Regions from separate parts of the Streptomyces litchfieldiae genome, predicted to be linked through region 2. Evidence: riboswitches for the same ligand, from Rfam matches in the RefSeq annotation. Region 2 holds a riboswitch; each other region holds the start of a gene.
What was found. A riboswitch is a leader RNA that binds a small molecule or an ion and turns the genes downstream of it on or off. The one in region 2 is predicted to bind cobalamin.
Positions count from the first base shown of each region.

Region 1: another riboswitch for cobalamin. It lies ahead of RM590_RS03330 (ribonucleoside-diphosphate reductase subunit alpha); the one in region 2 lies ahead of RM590_RS27540 (prenyltransferase/squalene oxidase repeat-containing protein).
Region 3: another riboswitch for cobalamin. It lies ahead of metE (5-methyltetrahydropteroyltriglutamate--homocysteine S-methyltransferase); the one in region 2 lies ahead of RM590_RS27540 (prenyltransferase/squalene oxidase repeat-containing protein).
Region 4: another riboswitch for cobalamin. It lies ahead of RM590_RS19875 (cobalamin biosynthesis protein); the one in region 2 lies ahead of RM590_RS27540 (prenyltransferase/squalene oxidase repeat-containing protein).

Region 1 covers NZ_JAVREL010000001.1:706,535-712,200, reverse strand. The annotation lists gene RM590_RS03340 (D-Ala-D-Ala carboxypeptidase family metallohydrolase) at 1-352, shown strand, start outside; gene RM590_RS03335 (ribonucleotide-diphosphate reductase subunit beta) at 464-1,420, opposite strand; gene RM590_RS03330 (ribonucleoside-diphosphate reductase subunit alpha) at 1,477-3,924, opposite strand; cobalamin riboswitch at 3,986-4,117, opposite strand; gene RM590_RS03325 (GNAT family N-acetyltransferase) at 4,141-4,701, opposite strand; gene RM590_RS03320 (DUF2079 domain-containing protein) at 4,751-5,666, opposite strand, start outside.
Region 2 covers NZ_JAVREL010000019.1:131,234-136,899, reverse strand. The annotation lists gene RM590_RS27560 (prenyltransferase) at 1-908, opposite strand, end outside; gene RM590_RS27555 (class I SAM-dependent methyltransferase) at 905-1,630, opposite strand; gene RM590_RS27550 (glycosyltransferase family 4 protein) at 1,635-2,918, opposite strand; gene RM590_RS27545 (TetR family transcriptional regulator) at 3,067-3,681, shown strand; cobalamin riboswitch at 3,683-3,832, shown strand; gene RM590_RS27540 (prenyltransferase/squalene oxidase repeat-containing protein) at 3,956-5,275, shown strand; gene RM590_RS27535 (SCO2322 family protein) at 5,272-5,666, shown strand, end outside.
Region 3 covers NZ_JAVREL010000001.1:65,185-70,850, reverse strand. The annotation lists gene metE (5-methyltetrahydropteroyltriglutamate--homocysteine S-methyltransferase) at 1-1,862, opposite strand, end outside; cobalamin riboswitch at 2,015-2,232, opposite strand; gene gabT (4-aminobutyrate--2-oxoglutarate transaminase) at 2,673-4,031, opposite strand; gene RM590_RS00290 (ABATE domain-containing protein) at 4,172-4,810, opposite strand; gene RM590_RS00285 (pyridoxine/pyridoxamine 5'-phosphate oxidase) at 4,885-5,547, shown strand; gene RM590_RS00280 (maleylpyruvate isomerase family mycothiol-dependent enzyme) at 5,538-5,666, shown strand, end outside.
Region 4 covers NZ_JAVREL010000011.1:204,125-209,790, forward strand. The annotation lists gene RM590_RS19865 (CbiX/SirB N-terminal domain-containing protein) at 1-245, opposite strand, end outside; gene RM590_RS19870 (cobyric acid synthase) at 242-1,750, opposite strand; gene RM590_RS19875 (cobalamin biosynthesis protein) at 1,767-2,729, opposite strand; cobalamin riboswitch at 2,858-2,988, opposite strand; gene RM590_RS19880 (hypothetical protein) at 3,075-3,266, opposite strand; gene RM590_RS19885 (inorganic phosphate transporter) at 3,282-4,505, opposite strand; gene RM590_RS19890 (class II aldolase/adducin family protein) at 4,574-5,248, shown strand; gene RM590_RS19895 (alpha/beta hydrolase) at 5,302-5,666, shown strand, end outside.

The DNA of each region.
Region 1 (5,666 bases), on a different contig from region 2:
CGACTGGTCGGGCGGCGCGGTCAGCGCGGCCACGGCCCGGGCCAACGCGCTGGTGAACATGTGGAAGCTGGAGGCGCTGCGGCACGCGCTGGGCGACCGGCCCATCACCACCAGCAGCGGCTTCCGCTCCTACTCGTGCAACAGCGCGGCGGGCGGCTCCGCGACCAGCCGCCACCTCTACGGTGACGCGATCGACCTGACGGGCTCCCCGACGCTCTGCCAGCTCGTCCAGCGCGCCCGCTACCACGGCTTCAACGAGATCCTGGGCCCGGGCTACCCGGACCACAACGATCACGCCCACCTGGCCAACCGCTCCTCCCGCTTCTGGTCGGCCCCGAGCTGCGGCTTCTGACCGCTCCCGCGGCCGGACCGGCACCCGCACGGCCGCCCCCTCCGGCGCACCGGGCCGCTCCCGATACGGCGGGCGGGAGCGGCCCGCGCCGGGCGGGACCCGGCCGGCCGGCTAGAACTCGTCGTCGAACGACACGCTGCCCTCCACGGCCACCTGGTAGGCGGAGACGCGGCGTTCGAAGAAGTTGGTCAGCTCCTGGACGTTCTGCAGCTCCATGAACGAGAACGGGTTCGCCGAGCCGAAGACCGGCGCCAGGCCCAGTCGGACCAGCCGCTGGTCGGCCACGCACTCCAGATACTGGCGCATCGACTCGGTGTTCATGCCCGGCAGTCCGTCGCCGCACAGGTCCCGCGCGAACTGGAGCTCGGCCGCCACCGCCTCCCGCAGCATCGCGGTCACCTCCCGCTCCAGCTCCGCGTCGAACAGGTCCGGCTCCTCCCGCCGGACGGTGTCCACCACGGAGAACGCGAAGTCCATGTGCATGCTCTCGTCGCGGAACACCCAGTTGGTGCCGGTGGCCAGGCCGTGCAGCAGGCCGCGGGAGCGGAACCAGTACACGTAGGCGAAGGCGCCGTAGAAGAACAGCCCCTCGATGCAGGCGGCGAAGCAGATCAGGTTGAGCAGGAAACGCCGCCGGTCCGCCTTGGAGGACAGGGCGGTGATGTCCTCCACCGAGTCCATCCACCGGAAGCAGAACTGGGCCTTCTCCCGGATGGAGGGGATGTTCTCCACCGCGGCGAACGCCGCCGCCCGCTCCTCGGGGTCGGGCAGATAGGTGTCCAGCAGCGTCAGATAGAACTGGACGTGCACCGCCTCCTCGAAGAGCTGCCGCGACAGATACAGCCGCGCCTCGGGGGAGTTGATGTGCTTGTAGAGCGTCAGCACCAGGTTGTTCGCGACGATCGAGTCGCCGGTGGCGAAGAACGCCACCAGCCGGCCGATCAGATGCTGCTCGCCCGGCGAGAGCTTCGCCAGGTCGGCGACGTCCGAGTGGAGGTCCACCTCCTCTACGGTCCAGGTGTTCTTGATGGCGTCCCGGTAGCGCTCGTAGAACTCCGGGTACCGCATCGGGCGCAGGGTCAGCTCGAAGCCGGGATCGAGCAGGTTCTTCACGGGTGTGGTGGTCACTGGCACGCCTCGCAGGACTCGGGGTTCTCCAGGGAGCAGGCGAGGGCCTGCTCGGGGACGGTGGCCGAAACGGGGCCGTGGCCGGGATCGGGCAGCGCGGTGGCCGCGCCGGTCCGGGCGGCCTGCGCGATGCGGGTGGCCGGGCGCGAGCGCAGGTAGTAGGTGGTCTTCAGGCCGCGCTTCCAGGCGTAGGCGTACATCGAGCTGAGCTTGCCGATGGTGGGCGCCGCCATGAACAGGTTGAGCGACTGGCCCTGGTCGAGGTACGGGGTGCGGGCCGCGGCCATGTCGATCAGGGCGCGCTGCGGCAGCTCCCACGCCGTGCGGTACAGCTCGCGCACCTCCTCGGGCAGGCCGGGCAGCGCCTCCACCGAGCCGTTCGCCTCGCGCAGCGCCTCGCGCGTGGTGTCGTCCCAGCGCCCCAGCCGCTTCAGGTCGGCCACCAGGTAGGTGTTGACCTGGAGGAACTCCCCGCTCAGCGTCTCGCGCTTGAACAGGTTGGACACCTGCGGCTCGATGCACTCGTACACCCCGGCGATCGAGGCGATGGTGGCGGTGGGGGCGATGGCGAGCAGCAGCGAGTTCCGCATGCCGGTGCGGGCGATCCGGCCGCGCAGCGCGAGCCAGCGGGCGGCCCAGGCCGGTTCGGCGTCCGGGTAGTGGTCGGGGTGCAGCACGCCGTCGGCGGTGCGGGTGTCGGCCCAGGCGGGGTGCGCGCCCCGCTCCTCGGCGAGGTCGGCGGAGGTCTCGTAGGCGGCGAGCATGACGCGTTCCGCGATGCGGGTGGACAGCTCGCGCGCCTCGGGCGAGTCGAACGGCAGCCGCAGCCGGAAGAAGACGTCCTGGAGCCCCATCACGCCCAGGCCGACGGGCCGCCAGCGGGAGTTGGCGGCGGCGGCCTGCTCGGTCGGGTAGAAGTTGATGTCCACGACGCGGTCCAGGAACCGCACGGCGGTGCGGACCGTGGCGTCCAGGCGCTCCCAGTCCATCGAGCCGTCACCGCCGAGGTGGGCCGCGAGGTTGACCGAGCCGAGGTTGCACACGGCGGTCTCGCCGTCGCTGGTGACCTCCAGGATCTCGGTGCACAGGTTGGAGGAGTGGATGATCGCGCCGGGCCGGGCGGTCTGGTTGGCGGTGCGGTTGGCGGTGTCCTTGAACGTCATCCAGCCGTTGCCCGTCTGCGCCAGCGTGCGCATCATGCGGGCGTACAACTGCCGGGCGGGCACCGTCCGCCGGGCGAGGCCGGCGGCCTCCGCGCGGCGGTAGGCCGCGTCGAAGTCGTCGCCCCACAGGTCCACCAGCTCGGGCACGTCGGCGGGGGAGAACAGCGACCAGTCGGCGTCCGCCTCGACCCGCCGCATGAACTCGTCGGGGATCCAGTGCGCGAGGTTCAGGTTGTGGGTGCGGCGGGCCTCCTCGCCGGTGTTGTCCCGCAGTTCGAGGAACTCCTCGATGTCCGCGTGCCAGGTCTCCAGATAGACGCAGGCGGCGCCCTTGCGCCGGCCGCCCTGGTTCACCGCGGCCACCGAGGAGTCCAGGGTGCGCAGGAACGGCACGATGCCGTTGGACTTGCCGTTGGTGCCGCGGATCAGCGAACCGCGGGCGCGGATCCGCGAGTAGGACAGGCCGATGCCGCCGGCGTGCTTGGAGAGCCGGGCGATCTGGTGGTACCGCTCGTAGATGGAGTCCAGCTCGTCCCGGGGGGAGTCCAGCAGATAGCAGGCGGACATCTGCGGGTGCCGGGTGCCGGAGTTGAACAGGGTGGGGGAGGACGGCAGATAGGCCAGCGAGCTGGTCAGCCGGTACAGCTCGGCGACCTCGGCCAGGGCCCGCGGGGAGTCGCCGTCCGCCAGGCCGCAGGCGACGCGCAGGAGGAAGTGCTGGGGGGTCTCGATGACCTTGCGGGTGGTGGGGTGGCGCAGCACGTACCGGGACTCGACGGTGCGCAGCCCGAAGTACTCGAAACGGTCGTCGGCGCCGTCGGCGACCGCCCGTTCCACCAGGGCGTCCAACTCCGCCGCGTGGCGCCGGACGAACGCCGCGGTGGTGTCCGAGATCAGGCCCTCGCGGTGGCCGATGGCGACCGAGGCGGAGAACGACACGGCGCCCTGCGCGGCGGCCTCGTCCCGGATCGCCAGCGTCAACAGCCGGGCCGCGAGCCGGGAGTAGGCGGGGTCCTCGGCGATGAGCCCGGCCGCCGCCTCGATGGCCAGCGCGCGGGTCTCGGCCTCGTCGGACGCGGGGTGGCGTCCGCGCAGCACGGCGGTGGCGACCCGGTCGGGGTCGGCGGCGGGCAGATCGGCGGTGAGGCCGGACAGCGTGCGCGGCAGCGCGGCTGTGACCGGCTCCGCGGGTGCGACGGGTGCGGTGGTCACTCGGTGGCTCTCCCTCGAATGCGCGACGGCCCCGGAAGGGGGCGGGAGGCGACGGGCGCACCGGGGCATGCGTGTGGCAAGGCAAAGGCATACCGCGTGGCGTCCGCCGGCCCACTCCACGAGGCCCGGACTTGTTCGATGCCGCCCGCAGGGGGTCGGACTGACGATGGGCAGCATAAATCAGCCCATCGCACACCGTTGCGGGACAGTTCCGGATTCGCACCGGATTCCCCGCGGCGACAGCGAGCATGAGCATACATCTAGTGCCGCGCTGAGGGAGAGCCCCTATATGTTGTGCTCCTGCTCTCCGTTGAGGGAGAGGTCGAGTGCGAACACGTGAAGTGCCATGCCCGGGATCGGCTCCCAGTCGCGCTCAGGCGCCCGAACGAACCCCAGCCGCTCGTACAGCCGGTGCGCCGTGTGCATTTGCGACTGACTGGAAAGAACGACACGCCGCTTGCCGAGCCGGCGTGCCCGCCGCAGGCACTCGAGCACCAGCGCCTCGCCGGCGCCCCGGCCCCGGGCCGACGGCCGTACGGCGAGCATCCGGAACTCCGCCTCGTCGTCCGCCGCGATGTCGGCGAACTCCCCGCCCGCGCCCACGAACGTGACACAGCCCAGCACCTCGTTAGCGCTTGGGGGCACCTCCCAGACGGAGTCTGGGGGAGGGTCGACGGCGACCAGCACCTCGGCGTGCTCCGCGCGCCGCCGGGCGTCCCGCAGGTGCTCCAGGTACGGGTCGTCCTCGCCGAAGTCGAGCAGCCCGTCGCCCAGATAGACGGAGGCGGTCAGCTCGCCGGCCTCGTCCAGCTCGGCCGGCCGCGCGTCCCTGATGATGATGTCCATGGCCCCAGTGTGAGTGCCGGGTCTGACAACGCCCACCCGGTTGTCGGGGTCAGAGCCGCAGCACCCAGTAACCCGCTTCCGCCGCAACCACCTCGGGGTTGGGCACCTCCGGATAGAGCTGCCGGGCGTACTCCAGCAGCGACTCCTCCGTCTGCTGCGGGTCGTAGTAGGCGATGTACTCGGGAACGACGTCGCCGGTGTCGCCGATCCAGAACACCCGGCAGCGCTGCGTGAGATGGGCGATGGGCCGCACGTTGGCCGCGACGGTCGCGTCGTCCGGCACGGCGGCCAGGACACGTTCCCCGGCCTGGGCGACCGGGCTCTGCCGGTAGGTCGCGGCCTCGGTGAGGGTGCCGGCGGGCAGCGCGGTGCTCAGCCCGAGCGCCCCGGCCAGCACGGCGGTCGGCAGTTGGCGGGCGTACGCGCGCAGCCGGGGCCGGACGGAGGAGCGGCTGCGGGCGACGGCGTCGGTGAGCGCGAGCGCCGCGATGGGCATCAGGACGGCGCTGTAGTGCCAGTCGGTGCTCCAGTAGTGCGGCTCGGCGGAGACGAACCGCCAGGCCAGGGTGGGCAGGGCGACGATCAGCAGCGGCGAGCGAAGCGCCAGCAGCCCGGTGGTGGGCACCAGGATCCACAGCAGCGTGCGGAACTTCTCCTCCGCGCCGGTCAGCAGCAGGCTCACCGGCCCGCCGCCGTCGCCCTCGCCGATCTTGGTCCAGTAGTCGTACTCGCCCCCGGTGTTGAAGGCGGGTATCACCACGGCGATCGTCAGGGCGCAGACCGCCACGCACAGCGCGGCGGTGCCGAGCGCGGCCGAGGCGACGCGGGGGCGGCTGTGCCAGGTCCGGACGGCGACCACGGCGGCGATCGCGGCGGCGGTGACGCCCAGGTCCTCCTTGACCAGCAGCAGCGGCAGCGCGAGGCCGAGGGCGGCGAGCCAGCGTTCCCGCAGCACGGCCTCCAGC
Region 2 (5,666 bases):
CCGGTCCAGTACAGGCCGTCCTCGGCGCGCAGATGGCCGATCCAGCGCAGCACCTCCACGGCCCGGGCGTCCTGGCCGGCCGCCCACAGGGCGAGGGCCAGTTCGGCGCTCTCGCCGCCGGTGACCCAGGGGTTGCCCGCGACGCAGCGCACGCCCAGGCCCGGGACGGCGAAGTCGTCCCAGCGCGCGGCCAGCCGGGCGGTCGCCGCGGGGCCGCGCACCGCGCCGGCCAGCACCGGGTAGTACCAGTCCATGGAGTAGCGGGACTTGTCGAGGAAGCGTTCGGGGTGGGCGCGCACGGCGTGGCCGAGGCGCCCGGCGGCCAGTTCCCAGTCGGGCTGGGGGGCGCGTTCCAACTCGGCGAGCGCGAGGGCGCAGCGCAGCGCCTGGTGGACCGAGGCGGAGCCGGTGAGCAGGGCGTCGGGGACGGCGGTGCCGTCGGGCTCGCGGCGCCAGCCGAGCTGGCCGCCGTCCTGCTGGAGGCCGAGGGTGAACTCGATGGCCGCGGCGACCATGGGCCACATGCGGCGGCGGAACTCCTCGTCGCCGGTGGCGAGATAGTGGTGGAGCACGCCAACGGCCGGATAGGCGCAGAAGTTGCTCTCCTTGCCGCGGTCGGTGGGGCGGGCGGCGGCGCCGTCGGCGTAGGCGGCGTACCAGGAGCCGTCGGCGTTCTGGTGGGCGGCGAGCCAGGCGTAGGCGGCGGCGGCGCGCTCGTGTTCGCCCGCGGTGTCCAGCGCCATGGCGGCCTCGACGTGGTCCCAGGGGTCGAGATGGTGGCCGGCGAACCAGGGTATGGCGCCGTCGGGGCACTGGACGGCGGCGATGCCGGCGGCGGTGGCAGCGGCCTGCCGGGGCGTGAGCACCCCGGGCAGCGCGAGCCGTTCGGTGCGCTCCGGGCGCCTCACGCACGCCCCAGGCGCGGCTTGGTGGCGTAGGCGACGAAGCTCTTGCCGAGCACGGGGTTGAGGAGGCTCTCGGCGGCGCGGGTGGCCAGCGGGCGCTTCATCAGGTCCCAGACGAGCAGCTTGTGGTAGGCGCGGACCGGCAGGGCGGTGTCGTTGTCCACGCCGAGGGCGCACTTGAGCCACCAGTAGGGCGCGTGGAGCGCGTGGGCATGGTGCGTGCCATAGGGGCGCAGGCCGGCCTCGGTGAGGCGCGCGAGGAGTTCGTCGGCGCGGTAGATGCGGATGTGGCCGCCCTCGACCTGGTGGTAGGCGTCGGACAGCGCCCAGCAGACGCGTTCGGGCCCGTAACGGGGCACGGTGACGGCGATCCGGCCGCCGGGGCGCAGCACGCGGACCGCCTCGGCGAGCAGGCCCTTGTCGTCCGGGATGTGCTCCATGATCTCGGAGACGATGAGCGCGTCGAAGGAGTCGTCGGGGAACGGCAGGGCGAGGGCGTCGCCCTCAACGGCCAGGGCGGCGGCGCCCGTTGGGGCCTCGCCGGCCTCGCGCATGGCGGCCAGCCAGCGGGCGGTGGTGGCGACCTCGGCGCCGTCGCGGTCCAGGGCGACGACGTGGGCGCCGCGCCGGTAGCACTCGAACGCGTGCCGTCCCGCGCCGCAGCCCAGGTCCAGGACGCGGTCGCCGGGGGCGAGGGGAAAGCGGGTGAAGTCCACGGTCAGCACGCGGTCAGCTCCTTCGTTGCCCGGGGCCCGCCGCCAGCGCGGCCCGGTAGTGCTCCGCGGTGCCGCGGGCGGCCTGTTCCCAGGTGAAGCGGCCAAGGACGCGGGCGCGGCCGGCGGTGGCGATCCGGGCGCGCAGGTCCTCGTCGGCGAGGAGCCGGCCGAGGGCGGCGGCCAGGGCGCCGGCGTCGCCGGGCGGCACGGCCAGGCAGGTCTCGCCGTCGGGGCCGGCGACCTCGGGGATGGCGCCGCCGGTGGTGGCGACCAGGGGGGTGCCGGCGGCCATGGCCTCGGCGGCGGGCAGGCAGAAGCCCTCGTAGAGCGAGGGGACGCAGGCAACTTGGGCGCCGCGCACCAGGCCGGCCAGCTCGGCGTCGCTGATGCCCTTGACGAACTCGACGCAGTGCCGCAGCCCGAAGCGGTCCAGCGCGTCGGCGACCGGCCCGTCGCCGGGCCGGTGGCCGACGACGACGAGGTGGGCGGCGGGGTGTTCGGTGCGGACCTTGGCCAGCGCCTCGACGAGGTGGACCAGGCCCTTGAGGGGCACGTCGGCGCTGGAGGTGGTGACGATCCGGCCGGGGACCCGGGGCACGGCCGGGTCGGGGTGGAAGACGCGGGCGTCGGCGCCGATGGGCACGACGTGCACGCGCTCGGGGCGGACGGCAAAGTCGTCGATGATCTCGCGGCGGGCGGCGCCGGAGACGGTGAGCACGGTCGGCAGCAGGCGGGCGACGCGTTTCTGCATGCGCGTGAAGCCGTACCAGCGGCGCACGGACCAGCGGCGCTTGCGGTCCCGGGCGGCGGCCAGTTCGAGGCGGCGGTCCACGGTGATGGGGTGGTGGATGGTGGTGACCAGCGGCAGGCCGAGGCGGTGCAGGCCGAGCAGGCCGTAGCCCAGCGTCTGATTGTCGTGAATCACGTCGAACTCGCCGCGCCGGGCGGCGAGTTCGCGGCGGGCCCGGAGGGAGAACGTCAGCGGCTCGGGGAAGCCGCCGGTCCACATGGTGGCCACTTCCAGGACGTCGATCCAGTCCCGGTACTCGCCGCGCCCGGGGGTGCGGAACGGGTCGGGCTCGCGGTAGAGGTCGAGGCTGGGCAGCTCGGTGAGGGGAACGCCGTCGTCGAGGACGGGGTAGGGCTGGGCGCCGATGACCTCGACATGGTGGCCGAGCCGGGCCAGTTCGCGGGAGAGGTGGCGGACGTAGACGCCCTGACCGCCGCAGAACGGGTTCCCCTTGTAGGTCAGCAGGCCGACCCGGAGCGGGCGGTCCTGGTCGGCCTCGACTGCCACGCCGCCCCCTCTGCCTGTTGCTACTCGCGGGTACTGACCATAACGCGCTTCCCGTCAGCGGAAATGTCCCGAGCCAGGTGATTATCACCACGCGCGCTTGCCGAGTAAACTGCCCCCGTTTGTCGAGTCCGGCTCCGGAGCGCCCACCATGACCTCCCGAGGACCCCAGCCGGCCGCCCCGGCCAGGACGGAGCGGCAACAGGCCCGCAGGCGGCGGATTCTGGACGTCAGCACGGAGCTCGCGGCGGCGGGCGGCTTCGAGGCCGTGCAGATGCGGGAGGTCGCCGAGTCGGCGCAGGTCGCGCTCGGGACCCTCTACCGCTACTTCCCGTCCAAGATCCATCTGCTGCTGGGCGTGCTGCACGACCAGTTGGAGCAGTTGCACGCCACGCTGCGCGAACGGCCGCTGACCGAACGGGACCCGGCCGAGCGGCTGGTGCGCACCCTGAAGCGGGCGTTCCGTTCCCATCAGCGCGAACCGCGGCTGGCGGAGGCGATGATGCGGGCGCTGCAGTTCGCCGACGGCTCGGCGCGGGCGGAGGTCGGCGCGGTGTCGCGGCTGACCTCGACGCTGCTGATGGACGCCTCGGGGCTGACCGGGCCGGAGGCGGAGGCGCACATGAGCGCGGTGCGGGTCATCCAGCACACGTGGCACTCGTCGTTGCTGTACTGGCTGTCCGGAAACACCACCCTCGCCGAGGCCCACGCGGACATCGAGACCGCCTGCCGCCTGATGAGCCGGGCCCCGTCCCCGCCGTCATAGGAGGGCTCCGCGCGCCGCTAGTATGGCTTTTTCAGTCATAGCCACGAGCAGGGGAAGCCGGTGCGATTCCGGCGCTGACCCGCAGCCGTGAGCGGGCCCGGCCCCACCGGTGCCCGCGAGCCGGAACGCCTGCCCGTGGTGCGCACTGGCCTCCGGTCACGCGAGTGACGGGCACCGTCGAGGAGTACGGCGCTGAGCCGGGTGCCCCCGCAGCGCGTCCCCGCGCCGTGGTGGTTAGCCGTGCCGGCGGACCAGCACAGCGAAAGGCATCCGCGTGTCCCTCCCTTCCAATCCGCGCCGACGGTTCACCGGCGCCGTCGCGCTGGCCGGCGCCGCCGTCCTGCTGACGGCCCCGGCCGGCGCCGCGTTCGCCCAGTCCCCGGCGGCCGCCGAGCCGCCCGCCGGGCTGTTCGGCGACGCCGACCCGAGTTACGACGGCGTGTGGCGGCAGTCCGTCGCGCTGCTCGCGCACCACACCGCCGGCTACACCCCGGCCGGGGAGGCGGTGGACTGGCTGACCGGCCAGCAGTGCGACGACGGTTCGTTCCTCTCCTACCGCCCCGACCCGGCCCAGCCGTGCGGCGACGTGTCCGGCGCCGACACCAACGCCACCGCGCTCGCCGTGCAGGCGCTGGCCGCGCTGGGCGGCCACGAGGCGGCGGTGGACTCGGCGCTGACCTGGCTGACCGGCGTGCAGAACGCGGACGGCGGCTGGAGCTTCAACCCCGGCGGCGCCTCGGACGCCAACTCCACGGCGCTGGTCATCGGCGCGTTCGCCGCCGCCGGGCAGCAGCCGGGCGAGGTGGAGCGGGACGGCAACTCGCCCTATGACGCGCTGCTGGGCTTCCAGTTGGGCTGCGACACCGCGAACGAGAACGAGCGCGGGGCGTTCGCCTGGCAGCCGGACCCGGAGAGCGGGGATCTGTTCGTCAGCGACCTGGCGACGGTGGACGCGGTGCTCGGCGCCTACGGCAGCGGGCTGGTGGTGGACCCGGAGGTCCCGGAGGCCACGGCCCAGCCCCTGGGGTGCGGCGACGCGGCGGACGGCGGCCCGACGGAGGAGGCCACGGCGAGCGAATCGCCGGACGGGGCGGACGCGTTGGCGCCGAACGAGGCGGCGGGCGCGGCCGGTGCCGCGTATCTGGCCGGCGCGCTCGACGAGGGCGGCCAGCACCTGGTGTCCACGCCGCCCGGCGGCGAGGAGCAGGCGGACTACCTGGCCACCGCGCGGGCCGTGCTCGCCCTGTCGGCGGGCGGCCTGGCCGAGGAGCGGCAGGGCCCGCTCAACTGGCTGATCGAGCACCACGCCGAGTGGCCGGACTACGCGGCGAGCCCGACCGCGCTGGGCACGCTGGTGCTGGCCGCGCACGCGAGCGGGGTGCCGCCGGAGGACTTCGGCGGGACGAACCTGATCGACCAGCTCAACGCGCTCGGCCCCGACCCGGACGACGCCGGGGGCGCGAACGGCGGCGCGGGCGCGGCCGAGGACGACGACGGGGGCCCGGGCGCGGTCGTGTGGGTGGTCGGCGCCGGCCTGTTGGTGGGCATCGCCATCGGCGTGGTGCTGACCCTGCGCAAGGCCCGCCGCGCATGACCGGCTGGCTGCCGTGGGGCCGCCGTGCGCCGCTGGCCATGGCCGTCCTGCTGGGGCTGGCGGGTCTGGTCGCCGGGGCGGGCGCGGCGCCCGCGGCGGCGGACGACTCCGGCTACCGGTACTGGTCGTTCTGGACCTGGGACGAGGCCGACGGCGGGTGGGCGTACGCGACCCAGGGGCCGGGCACGCTGCGGCCATCGGACGGGGATGTGCTGGGGTTCCGGTTCGCGGTGAGCACCGAGTCCTCCGACACCCAGGAGCCGCGCGGCGAGAGCGACTTCGCGGCGATCTGCGGCGACGCCGCGGAGTCCGGCGGTGAACGGGTCGCGCTCGTCATCGACTTCGGGACCGCCGAGGACGCGCCGGGCGGCGAGTCGCCGCCGCAGCCGCG
Region 3 (5,666 bases), on a different contig from region 2:
AGCGGGAGCGTTTCCCGCAGGGCGGGTTCATCGACCTGGATGACGCGGGTCCCGGCGGCCTCGAGGTCGGCGACCTCGTCCCGCAGGGCGAGGGCCACCTGCCGGGCGGTGTCGGCCAGGGGCTGGTCGTCGCGGACGAAGGACCAGGCCAGCATGGTGACCGGGCCGGTGAGCATGCCCTTGACGGGCCGCTCGGTGAGGGACTGCGCGAAGGAGGTCCAGCGCACCGTCATCGGACCCGGTCGGGAGATGTCGCCGGCCAGGATGGGCGGGCGGACGTAGCGGGTGCCGTAGGACTGGACCCAGCCGTGCCGGGTGGCCAGGTACCCGGTGAGCTGTTCGGCGAAGTACTGGACCATGTCGTTGCGTTCCGGCTCGCCGTGGACCAGGACGTCGAGACCGGCCTCCTCCTGGAAGGCGATGACCTCGCGGATCTCGGCCTCGATGCGCTCCTCGTAGGCGGCGGTGTCGATGTGTCCGGCGCGCAACCCGGCGCGGGCGGAGCGCAGGGCCGCGGTCTGGGGGAAGGAGCCGATGGTGGTCGTCGGCAGCGGCGGCAGGCCGAGGTGGGCACGCTGGGCCGCGGCGCGTTCGGGGTAGGCGTGCGCGCGGCGGGCGTCCGCTTCGGTCGTGGCGGCGGCGCGGGCGCGCACCGCGGGGTCGCGGGTGATGGGCGATCCGGCGCGGGAGGCGAGGTCGGCGCGGTTGGCGGCGAGTTCGCCGGCGATGGCTTCGGTGCCGTGGGTCAGTCCCTTGGCGAGGGTGGCGAGTTCGGCGGTCTTCTGGCGGGCGAAGGCGAGCCAGCGCCGGATCGCCGGGTCGATGCCGCGCTCGGCGGCGGTGTCCAGCGGCACGTGCAGCAGGGAGCAGGAGGCGGCCACGTCCACGCGGCCGGCCAGGCCGAGCAGGGTGCCCAGGGTGGTCAGCGACTTCTCCAGGTCGTTGATCCATACGTTGCGGCCGTCCACGACGCCGGCGACGAGCCGCTTGCCGGGCAGACCGCCCGCGGCGGCGAGGTCGCCGAGGTTGGCGGCGGCCGGGCCGGTGAAGTCCAGCGCGAGTCCCTCGACGGGGGACTGGGCCAGAACCGGCAGTGCCGCGCCCAGCCGGTCGAAGTAGGAGGCGACCAGCAGCTTCGGCCGGTCCGCGAGGCCGCCGAGCGCCCGGTAGGCGCGCTGGGCGGCGGCGAGTTCGGCCGGCGTGCGGTCCTGTACCAGCGCGGGCTCGTCGAGCTGGACCCACGCGGCTCCGGCGGCGCGCAGCGCGGCCAGGATCTCGGCGTAGGCGGGCAGCAGCCGGTCCAGCAGGGCCAGTGGCTCGAAGTCGGGGGCCACCCCGGGGGCGGGCTTGGCCAGCAGCAGGTAGGTGACCGGGCCGACCAGCACCGGGCGGGCGGTCAGGCCGAGCGCCCGCGCCTCGGCGAACTCGGCGAGTTGCTTGGCCGGGTCGACCCGGAAGACGGTGGCGGGGCCCAGTTCGGGGACGAGGTAGTGGTAGTTGGTGTCGAACCACTTGGTCATCTCCAGCGGCGGCGCGTCCTGCGTGCCGCGCGCCATGGCGAAGTAGCCGTCCAGGGCGTCCGCCGCCACGGCCGCTCGGTGCCGGTCGGGGACCACGCCGAGCAGCACGCTGGCGTCGAGCACGTGGTCGTAGAGCGAGAAGTCGCCGGTGGGGACCTCGTGGATGCCGTCGGCGGCGAGCTGCCGCCAGTTGGCCCGGCGCAGCTCGGCGGCCGCGGTCCGGAGGGCGTCGGCGGTGACGCGGCCGGCCCAGTAGCCCTCGATGGCCTTCTTCAGCTCCCGGCCCCCGCCCTGGCGGGGGTAGCCGTACACGGTGGCACGGACAGGGCTGGTGGTGGACATGGGACTCTCTCCTTCGCGAGTGCGCGTCCTCGTCCGGAAGAACGCTCCCGGGCGCGCGAAGGGAGGGGAACGCCGGGAGCGCGCGCTGCCGCGCATGCGCCGCCCGTGCTTCCTCCGACCCGCCCACGAGGTCGTCCGGAACTCCGCACGCCGGTGGCGAGCGGGCAGCGGCAGGTCTTCGGACTTACGGGCACGTCCACCGGAGTGGACACCTACTGGCCGTCGCTTCCCGGGCCCCTGCGGGCCCAGTGCGTGATGACGGCGGTCGTTCCCGTTCACCGCTGCGGGGCAGTCCCGGATTCTCACCGGGTTCCCTCTTACGACGCGCCTGCCTGGCGGGCAGGGCGAACCGGCTGCGCTCACGATCCTAGGGCTTTCCGGCCCGGCGCGGCAGGGCGTTCACCTGCCGGACGGCGACGGAACCCCCCCTTCCGGATCGCCGTTGGCACGCACGGCTGCCCAGGGCCGAGGTCAGGCCATCACCGTGACAGGTCGCATGGCCCGGTGGCACGCGCCCCGCGTCCGGATCGGGCGGAAGACCGGCCGGTCACCGGCGCAACGCGTCCTTCAGGCCCGGCACATCCGCGGCCGCCGGCTCCGGCCGGGGCGGCGGACAACGCCGTGCCGGGGACGGGATCCGCCTCCCGGAGGCCGGGTGCCCCCGCCCGGCCTCCCCACGGCCACGACGGCACCGAACGGCGATCTTCCTGGGCGCCCGGCTCGCCGCTGCGGCCAGCCGAACTCACAGCCGGCCGGTACCGCGCACCCATGGGGCACCACCGCGATCTCCGGTGCTGCCCCACACGTCGCTCACAGCCGCGACAGCGCGTCCTGAAGGATGTCCAGCCCCTCGTTCAGGAGGTCCTCGCCGATCACCAGCGGGGGCAGGAACCGCAGCACGTTGCCATAGGTGCCGGTGGTGAGAACGATCAGGCCCGCGCGGTGGCAGGCCCCGGCCAGGGTGGCCGTCGCGGCCGGATCGGGATCCTTGGTGCCCGGCTTGACCAGCTCCAGCGCGAGCATCGCGCCGCGCCCGCGCACGTCGCCGATCACCGGGTGCTTCTCGGCCATGGTCAGCAGCCGGGGCTTGATGATCTCCTCGATGCGGCGGGCCTTCGCCGGCAGATCGAGCTCGCGCATGGTCTCGATCGCGCCGAGCGCAGCCTCGCACGCCACGGGGTTGCCGCCGTAGGTACCGCCGAGCCCGCCCACGTGCGCGGCGTCCATGATCTCGGTGCGCCCGGTGACGGCGGCCAGCGGGAGGCCGCCCGCGATGCCCTTGGCGGTGGTGATCAGGTCGGGCACGATGCCCTCGTCCTCGCAGGCGAACCACTGGCCGGTGCGGCAGAACCCGGACTGGATCTCGTCGGCGACCAGCACGATGCCGTTCTCCTTTGCGAACGCGGCCAGCGTGGGCAGGAAGCCGCGCGCGGGCACGATGAACCCGCCCTCGCCGAGGACCGGTTCGATCACGATGGCGGCCGTGTTGGCCGCGCCGACCTGCTTGCCGATCTGGTCGATGACCTGTGCCGCGGCCTCCTCGGCGCAGTTCTCCGGGCCGGTGGGCCAGCGGTAGGGGTAGGCCATCGGCATCCGGTAGATCTCGGGTGCGAACGGTCCGAAGCCGTGCTTGTACGGCATGCTCTTGGAGGTCAGCGCCATCGTGAGGTTGGTGCGGCCGTGGTAGCCGTGGTCGAAGACGACGATCGCCTGGCGGCCGGTGTGGTAGCGGGCGATCTTGACGGCGTTCTCCACCGCCTCGGCGCCGGAGTTGAGCAGGATCGACTTCTTGGCGTGGTCGCCGGGGGTCAGCCGCGCCAGCTCCTCGCAGACGGCCACATAGCTCTCGTACGGCGTGACCATCGCGCAGGTGTGGGTGAACCGCGCCAGTTGCGCGGACGCCCGGCGCACCACCGCCTCCGCGCTGTTGCCCACGCCGGTGACGGCGATGCCGGACCCGAAGTCGATCAGGCTGTTGCCGTCCACGTCCTCGACGACCCCGCCGCCGGCCCGCGCCGCGAAGACGGGCATCACGGTGCCGACCCCGTCGGCGACGGCGGCCCGCTTGCGGGCCATCAGCTCCCGCGAGCGCGGGCCCGGGATATCGGTGACGAGCCGGCGGCGCTGGGGGAGGGTGGGGCCGCCGGACTGTTCGGTCATGGCGCTCATGCGTGCACTCCTCGTCGCGAAGGGGCTGCTTCCGCTCACTCCTGGCCAGGCTAGGCGTGCGCGGGGCCTCCCGGCATGCGCCGCGACGGAGTGGTCGCCGACCGCCGTTGTCCGTCCTGGAGCGTGTCCGGGCTGGGCGGTCAGGACTCCGCGCGGTGGCGGCGGTGGTGGCGGGCGACCCGGGCGCGGTTGCCGCAGGAGGGCTTGCACCACTCCTGGCGCGGGTGGTCCTTCATGAAGTACCGCACGCAGCGCGGGCCCTGGCAGGCGCGCAGCCGCGCGCGGTCGGGTCCGGCCAGGAACGCGATCGCGTCGTGGGCCAGCGCGGCGGTGAGCCGGTCGGCCGCCGGAGGGCCGGGCGGCCAGGCGGCACCGGCCGTGGGGGCCGCGGCACCGGGCGGCCAGTGCAGGGCCGGCGCGGCGGGAACGAGGGCGGCGGCCGCGTTGAGCCGGGCCACGGCCTCCGGCTCCGGCAGCAGCCGGTGGGCGTCCGCCCGGCTCGGCGGCCCCGGCCGCACCGCGCGGGCGAACAGGGCGCGCACCGCCTCCCGCAGCGCGCGCACGGCCGAAAGGGCGGCCCCGTCCGCGATGAACTCCCGGGCGTCCAGGGCGTGTCGCAGCGCGCCGGCGTGCTCGGTGACCCAGGCGGTGAGCCCGTCGGGGGTGCGCAGATCGTCGGCCACGCCGCCGTGTCCGTCGTGCCGGATGGTGACGGCGAGCGCCAGGGCCAGGCGGGAGCCGGGCTCTTCGGGATCGGTCGGAGGTGGCGAGGGAGACATGGGCTAATGGTAGCATCCTGCTCAACCATTAGTCGCCCTTTCCCGGCGACAGCGTGACCGAGAGGAGGGCGGGGATGCCGGAACTGCGCCAACTGCTGCGCGAGCTTGATGTCTTCGCCGGAGACCTGCCGACCTTCGACCCTGATCCGACCCCCGACGACCCCGTCGAGCTGTTCACCGACTGGCTGCTCGGCGCGATAGCCGCCGGCGTGCGCGAGCCGCACGCGATGACCCTGGCCACGGCCGACGCCACGGGCACCCCCGCCGCGCGCGTGCTGATCCTGAAGAACGTCGAGCCGGGCCCGGACGGCGGCTGGCAGTTCGCCGCCCACCGCGACAGCGTCAAGGGGCGCCATCTCGCCGACCGCCCGTACGCCGCGCTGACGTTCTACTGGGGGCCGCTGGCCCGCCAGGTCCGGGTGCGCGGGCCCGTGGTGGCCGAGAGCGCGGAGCGCGGCGCCGCCGACTTCCTGGCGCGCGGGGCCGGGGCCCGCGCCGAGGCGCTGCTCGGCCGGCAGAGCAGCCCGCTGACCGACCCGGCCGCCCGCCGCGCGGCGCTCGCCGGAGCGCGCGCCCGTATCGAGCGCGAGCCCGCGCTGGTGCCGCCGGAGTGGACGCTCTACACGGTGCGCGCCGAGTCGGTCGAGTTCTGGCAGGGCGACCGCGACCGTGACCACACCCGGCTGGCGTACCGCCGCACCGGGACCGGCTGGACGAAGGAGCTGCTGTGGCCCTGACCGAGACCGTGGCCGACGACGCCCGGGTGGTGGACGCCGTCCTGGCCGCGCACGAGCGGCTGGGCGCCCTGGCGGCCGGCCTGACCGAAGAGGCGGTGCGCGCGCCCAGCGCGCTGCCG
Region 4 (5,666 bases), on a different contig from region 2:
TGCCCGAACGGCGCGCCGAGCCCGGAGGCGAGCACCCGGGGGCCGGGGCGCAGCAGATCGGTGATCCGCGCCAGGTACTGGTCCAGCCCGACGACGGCGAGCCGGCCGCGCGGGCGGCGGCGAACGGCGCGCCCGCCTCGGCGGCCGGGTGGCCGGGCAGCGGAACGCCGAGCTGGCGGGCGGCCTCGACGAGCCCGGGCTCCCCGGTCCTGGCGTGCACGGTCGCCAGCTCGGCGACTCGTCATGGCGCTCCCGGCGGGATGAAGGGGAGGCCGCCGGGAGCGCCCTCCTCGATGAGCCGCAGCAGGGCGGCGGTGTCCGCGTGTTCCTCGATGAGGTCGCCCAGCTTGTCGAGCTGCGCCTCGCGCAGCGCGCCGAACGCCGTGCCGGGCGCCGGCGTGAAGTCCCGGCCGGCGTCCGCCGCGATGCGGGCCAGGAACGCCCGGCGGAACGCGTCGCTCTCCAGCGAGCCGTGCCAGTGGGTGCCCCAGACGGACCCGACGCGGCAGCCGTCGAGGAACGGCTCGCCGCCGGTCACCTCGGCGACGCCGTGGTGGATCTCGTAGCCCGCCACGGGCGCGCCCAGGGCCGAACCGGCTGGGCGCGCCAGGGCCTTCTCGGCGGCGAACCGCACCCGCACCGGCAGCAGGCCGAGCCCGGCGACGGTGCCGGCCCGGGACTCCACGTGGTCCTCGATCACTTCGCCCAGGATCTGGAACCCGCCGCAGATCCCCAGCACCGGCCGTCCCTCGGCGGCCCGCCCCAACAGTGCGTCGGCCAGGCCGCGTTCGCGCAGCCAGGCCAGCGCCCGCACCGTGCCGCGGGTGCCCGGCAGCACCGTCAGATCGGCGTCGGCCGCCTCCTCGGGCCGGTCGGTGAAGCGCACGGCGACGCCCGGCTCGGCGGCCAGCGCGTCCACGTCCGTGAAGTTCGACATCAGCGGCAGCGCCACCACGGCGACCCGCAGCACGTCGCGGCCGTGCGGCGGGGCGGTCTCCGTCTCCCGGAGGGTGCCGCGCAGCGACAGCCGCAGCCCGTCCTCCTCGTCGATGCCGAGGCCGTGCCGGTGCGGGAGGACGCCGAGCACCGGGCGGCCGGTGAGGCCGCGCAGCATGTCCAGGCCCGGGGTCAGCAGCGCCGGGTCGCCGCGGAACTTGTTCACCAGATACCCGGCGACCAGCCGCTGGTCGGCCGCCGACAGCAGCGCCGTGGTGCCGAAGAAAGAGGCGAACGCGCCGCCGCGGTCGATGTCGCCGACGATCACCACGGGCAGGCCGGCGGCGCGGGCCAGCCCCATGTTGACGATGTCGCCGTGCCGGAGGTTGATCTCGGCCGGGCTGCCCGCCCCCTCGCAGATCACCGCGTCGTAGCGGGCGCGCAGTTCGGCGAGGCAGTCGGTCACGGTGCCCAGCAGCCGCCGTTGCCGCTCCTCGTGGTAGCCCCGGGCGCTCACCTCGCCCACGGCCCGGCCCAGCAGCACCACCTGCGAGCCGCGGTCGCCGCCGGGCTTGAGCAGCACCGGGTTCATCAGGGCGGTCGGCTCGGTGCGGGCGGCGGCGGCCTGCATCGCCTGGGCCCGGCCGATCTCGGCGCCCTCGCGGGTGACGAACGAGTTCAGCGACATGTTCTGCGCCTTGAACGGCGCGACCCGCACGCCCTTGCGGGCCAGCCAGCGGCAGATCCCGGCCGTGACCACGCTCTTGCCCGCGTCGGAGGTGGTGCCCGCCACCAGCAGCGCCCCGCCGGTCACCGCCGTCCCTCCCCGGTCACCGCCGTCCCTCCCCGGTCACGCGTTCCCCGGTCAGGCGCTCCCCGGCGGCGCGCGCCGCGCAGCACACGACGAGCGCGAGCGCCCCCACGCGGCGGGACAGCGCCACGGCCCGTTCGATGTCGGCCACCTCGACGGGCCTTCCCCCGGCGTTGAGCACCGGGCGGTGCTCCACCCGCCCGCCGTAGGACAGCGTCCCGCCCAGCCGCACCCCGAGCGCCCCGGCGAACGCGGCCTCCACCGGGCCGGCGTTGGGGCTGGGGTGGCGGTGCCCGTCGGCGCGCCAGGCGCGCAGCGCGCCGCGCGGATCGGGGCCCGCGGCGGCGGCCAGCGCGGCGGTGAGCCGGGCCCCGGGCCAGCCCGCCAGATCGTCCAGCCGGGCCGAGGCCCAGCCGAAGTTCCGGTGCCGCGGCGAGCGGTGGCCGACCATCGCGTCCAGCGTGTTGACCGCCCGGAACGCGGCCAGCCCCGGCACCCCGGCCGCGGCGCCCCACACCAGGGCGCCGACGACCGCGTCGGAGGTGTTCTCGGCGACCGACTCCACGACGGCGCGGGCCAGCGCCCGTTCGTCCAGCGCGGCCGGGTCGCGCCCGCACAGCCGGGGCAGCAGCTCCCGGGCCCGGTCCGTGTCGCCGGCCGCCAGGGCGGCGCCGACGGCCCGCGCCTCGCGCGCCAGGCCGGTGCCGCCGAGCACCGCCCAGGCGGTCGCGGCGGTCAGCGCGGGGGCGCCGGCCCGGCCGGCGCGGCGGGCGAGCAGCGCGGCGAGGGCCGCCGTGCCGCCCGCGCACAGCGCGGTGTACAGGGCGCCGGCGGCGCGGTGGTCGCGCCACAGGCGCCGTTCGAGGGCGGAGGCGGCGCGGCCGAAGCCGGCCACGGGGTGGCCCCGGCGGGGGTCGCCGGTGAGCAGGTCGCCGAGGTAGCCCAGGGCCATGCCGTACGCCGTCGCGTGGGGTACGCGCATGACCTCAGCCGCCCGTCGTCACACCTCGCGGGGGTGCGGGCAGGGCAGGGGTGGGCGGGGAAGCGCCAGTCATAACGGGGTGTCCTCACTCAGGGTCCGCGCCCTGGTTCGACGTGACCGGCGGTGAGAGTCTCCTGGCTCCCGGATCGACGCTTCCCCCGGCCTTCCAGCTCCGGGATTCGGTGGGGCCGTGACGCACGGTGGGGGAGGGCTCCCCGGTGACAGTGGCGGGACCGCGCCGGATTCGCACCGGCTTCCTCTCCTGCCGCCGTTTGGCACCGAAGAGTCCACCATGTGCCGCGGAACGCCGTCAACCTCGCCTTCCCGGGAGGACGTTCCCCCGGCTCAGGTGGCGACGATGAAGATGCCGTAGCCGACCGCCGCCGCGCACAGCGCGAACGACAGGTATCCGGCCGGCCGCGTCCGCGAGGTGGCGGAGCCGGTCCGGATGCCGACGGAGAAGAGGCCGACCAGCGCCACGGTCAGCAGCACGGAGACGAGAACGACCTGGCCGAGGACGGCCCATTCGATGTGCACGGATGACCCCGGACTTCAGGAGAGGGCGGAGGAGGCGGACGGGGAGGGCGACGGCGCCGCGGCGGGAGCCGGAACGGTCACCGGGGCGGGCCCGGCGGGTGCGTCGATGTCACCTTCGCGGTCACTGTCGTTCACCTCGGTGTCGTTCACATTGGAGTGGTCGACCGGCTTGCGGCGGGCCAGCAGCCAGATGCCGACGCTGGCGACGACCAGCAGCGCGGCGACAAGGGCCACGCCCCAGTCGCCCCGCTCGGCGAGCAGCGCGCCCAGGGCGCCGATGGTCCCGGCGGCCGGCAGCGTCATGCCCCAGGCCGCGACCATGCGCGTCGCGGTGGACCAGCGCACCACGCCGCCCTTGCGGCCCAGGCCGCTGCCCATCACGGAGCCGGAGCAGACCTGGGTGGTGGACAGCGCGAAGCCCATGTGGGACGAGGCGAGGATCGTGGTCGCGGCGCTCGTCTGGGCGGCGAACCCCTGCGGCGGCTCGATGTCGGTCAGGCCCCGGCCCATGGTGCGGATGATGCGCCAGCCGCCCAGGTAGGTGCCCAGTGCGATGGCGGCCCCGGCCGAGGTGATGACCCACAGCGGCGGGTCGGCGCCGGGCGCCAGCGAACCGCCCGCGATCAGGGCCAGCGTCATCACGCCCATCGTCTTCTGGGCGTCGTTGGTGCCGTGCGCAAGGGAGACCAGCGCGGCCGAGGCGATCTGCCCGGTCCGGTACCCCCGGGCGCTGTAGCGCTCGTCGGCACCGCGCGTGAGCCGGTAGGTGAGCCGGGTGGCCAGCAGCGCGGCGGTCCCCGCGACCAGCGGCGCGGCGATGGCGGGGATGACGACCTTGGCCACGACGGCGTCGCCGTTGACCGCGCCGGTGCCCACCGAGGCCACGGTCGCGCCGATCAGGCCGCCGAAGAGGGCGTGCGAGGAACTGGAGGGGAGGCCCGCGAGCCAGGTCAGCAGGTTCCAGAGGATGGCCCCGACGAGACCGGCGAAGATGACTTCGGGCGCGATGCCCGCCTCCTCGTCGATGATGCCGCCGGAGATGGTGCGCGCGACCTCGACCGAGAGGAACGCGCCGACGAGGTTCAGCACCGCCGACATCGCCACCGCCGCGCGCGGTTTCATGGCCCCGGTCGAGATGGTGGTGGCCATGGCGTTGGCCGTGTCGTGGAAGCCGTTGGTGAAGTCGAACGCCAGGGCCGTGATGATCACGATCGCGATCAGCAACGTTATGTGTTCCATGTATCGGACAATCATTCGGCGGGTCGGGGGCAAGCGCCGTTAACGTAGGGTGAATAGGTGAACGAGAGATGAACTTGTGGCGGCGTGTTCCCGCCGAATGGCGGCGGGCCTGGAAAGAACTGATCGAACACGCCCGGCGGACGGTCGCCGACGGCCTCGTCGTGGGCACCTCGGGCAACCTGTCCGTGCGCCTCGGCGACACCGTTCTGGTCACCCCGAGCGGCGTCCCGTACGACCTGCTGCGCCCCCGCGACCTGCTGGCCGTGGACCTGGCGGGCCGCCCCCGCGCCGGCACGCTGCCGCCGACCAGCGAGCTGCCGATGCATCTGGCGGTCTACCGCACGACGGACGCCACCGCCGTGGTCCACACCCACGCGGTGCACGCGACGGCCGTCTCCACGCTGGTGGACGAGCTGCCGCCGATCCACTACATGACCGCCGCCCTGGGCGGCCCGGTCCGCGTCGCGCCCTACGCCATCTACGGCAGCGACGAGCTGGCCGCCCACATGCTCACCGCCCTGCGCGACCGCACCGGCTGTCTGCTGCGCAACCACGGCACGGTCGTCCACGGCCACAGCCTGCGGCAGGCGTACGACAACACGGCCCAGTTGGAGTGGATGTGCCGCCTCTGGCTCACCGCCACCGCGAACCCCGGCCGGACCCCCACCCTGATATCCGAGGCGGAGCTGACCCGCGTCGGGGAGAAGTTGCGCCACTACGGGCGGCACCGGCCCGCCGCGTAACAGACCCGCCGCTCCGGTGGCACGGCACGCGGTCCGCCACCATGCTTGGGGGCATGCGTCGGCGCACGACGGCGGCCGTGGCCGCCACCACACTGCTGAGTGCCGGGGCGGTCGTGGCCGCGGTCGCCGCTGGGCGGTGGGCCTATGACGCCGCCCGCGTCCGGCGGCCGCCCGGGTTCGCGGGGGCGCGGCTGTCCGTGCACTCCACGGCGGCCGGACAGGTCACCCTCACCCGCTCCCTGCACTCCCTCCGCCGCGGCACCTACGGCCTGGCGGGCAAGTCCTGCCACGCCGTCGTCGGCCCCCCGCTGGAGGTGCGCGCCGGCCCCGACAGCGTTGTGCGGCGCCTGGAGCGGGTCGACCACGGCGAGCTGACCCCCGGCGCCCCGGTCACCCTCACCCCGCAGCTGCACCTCGG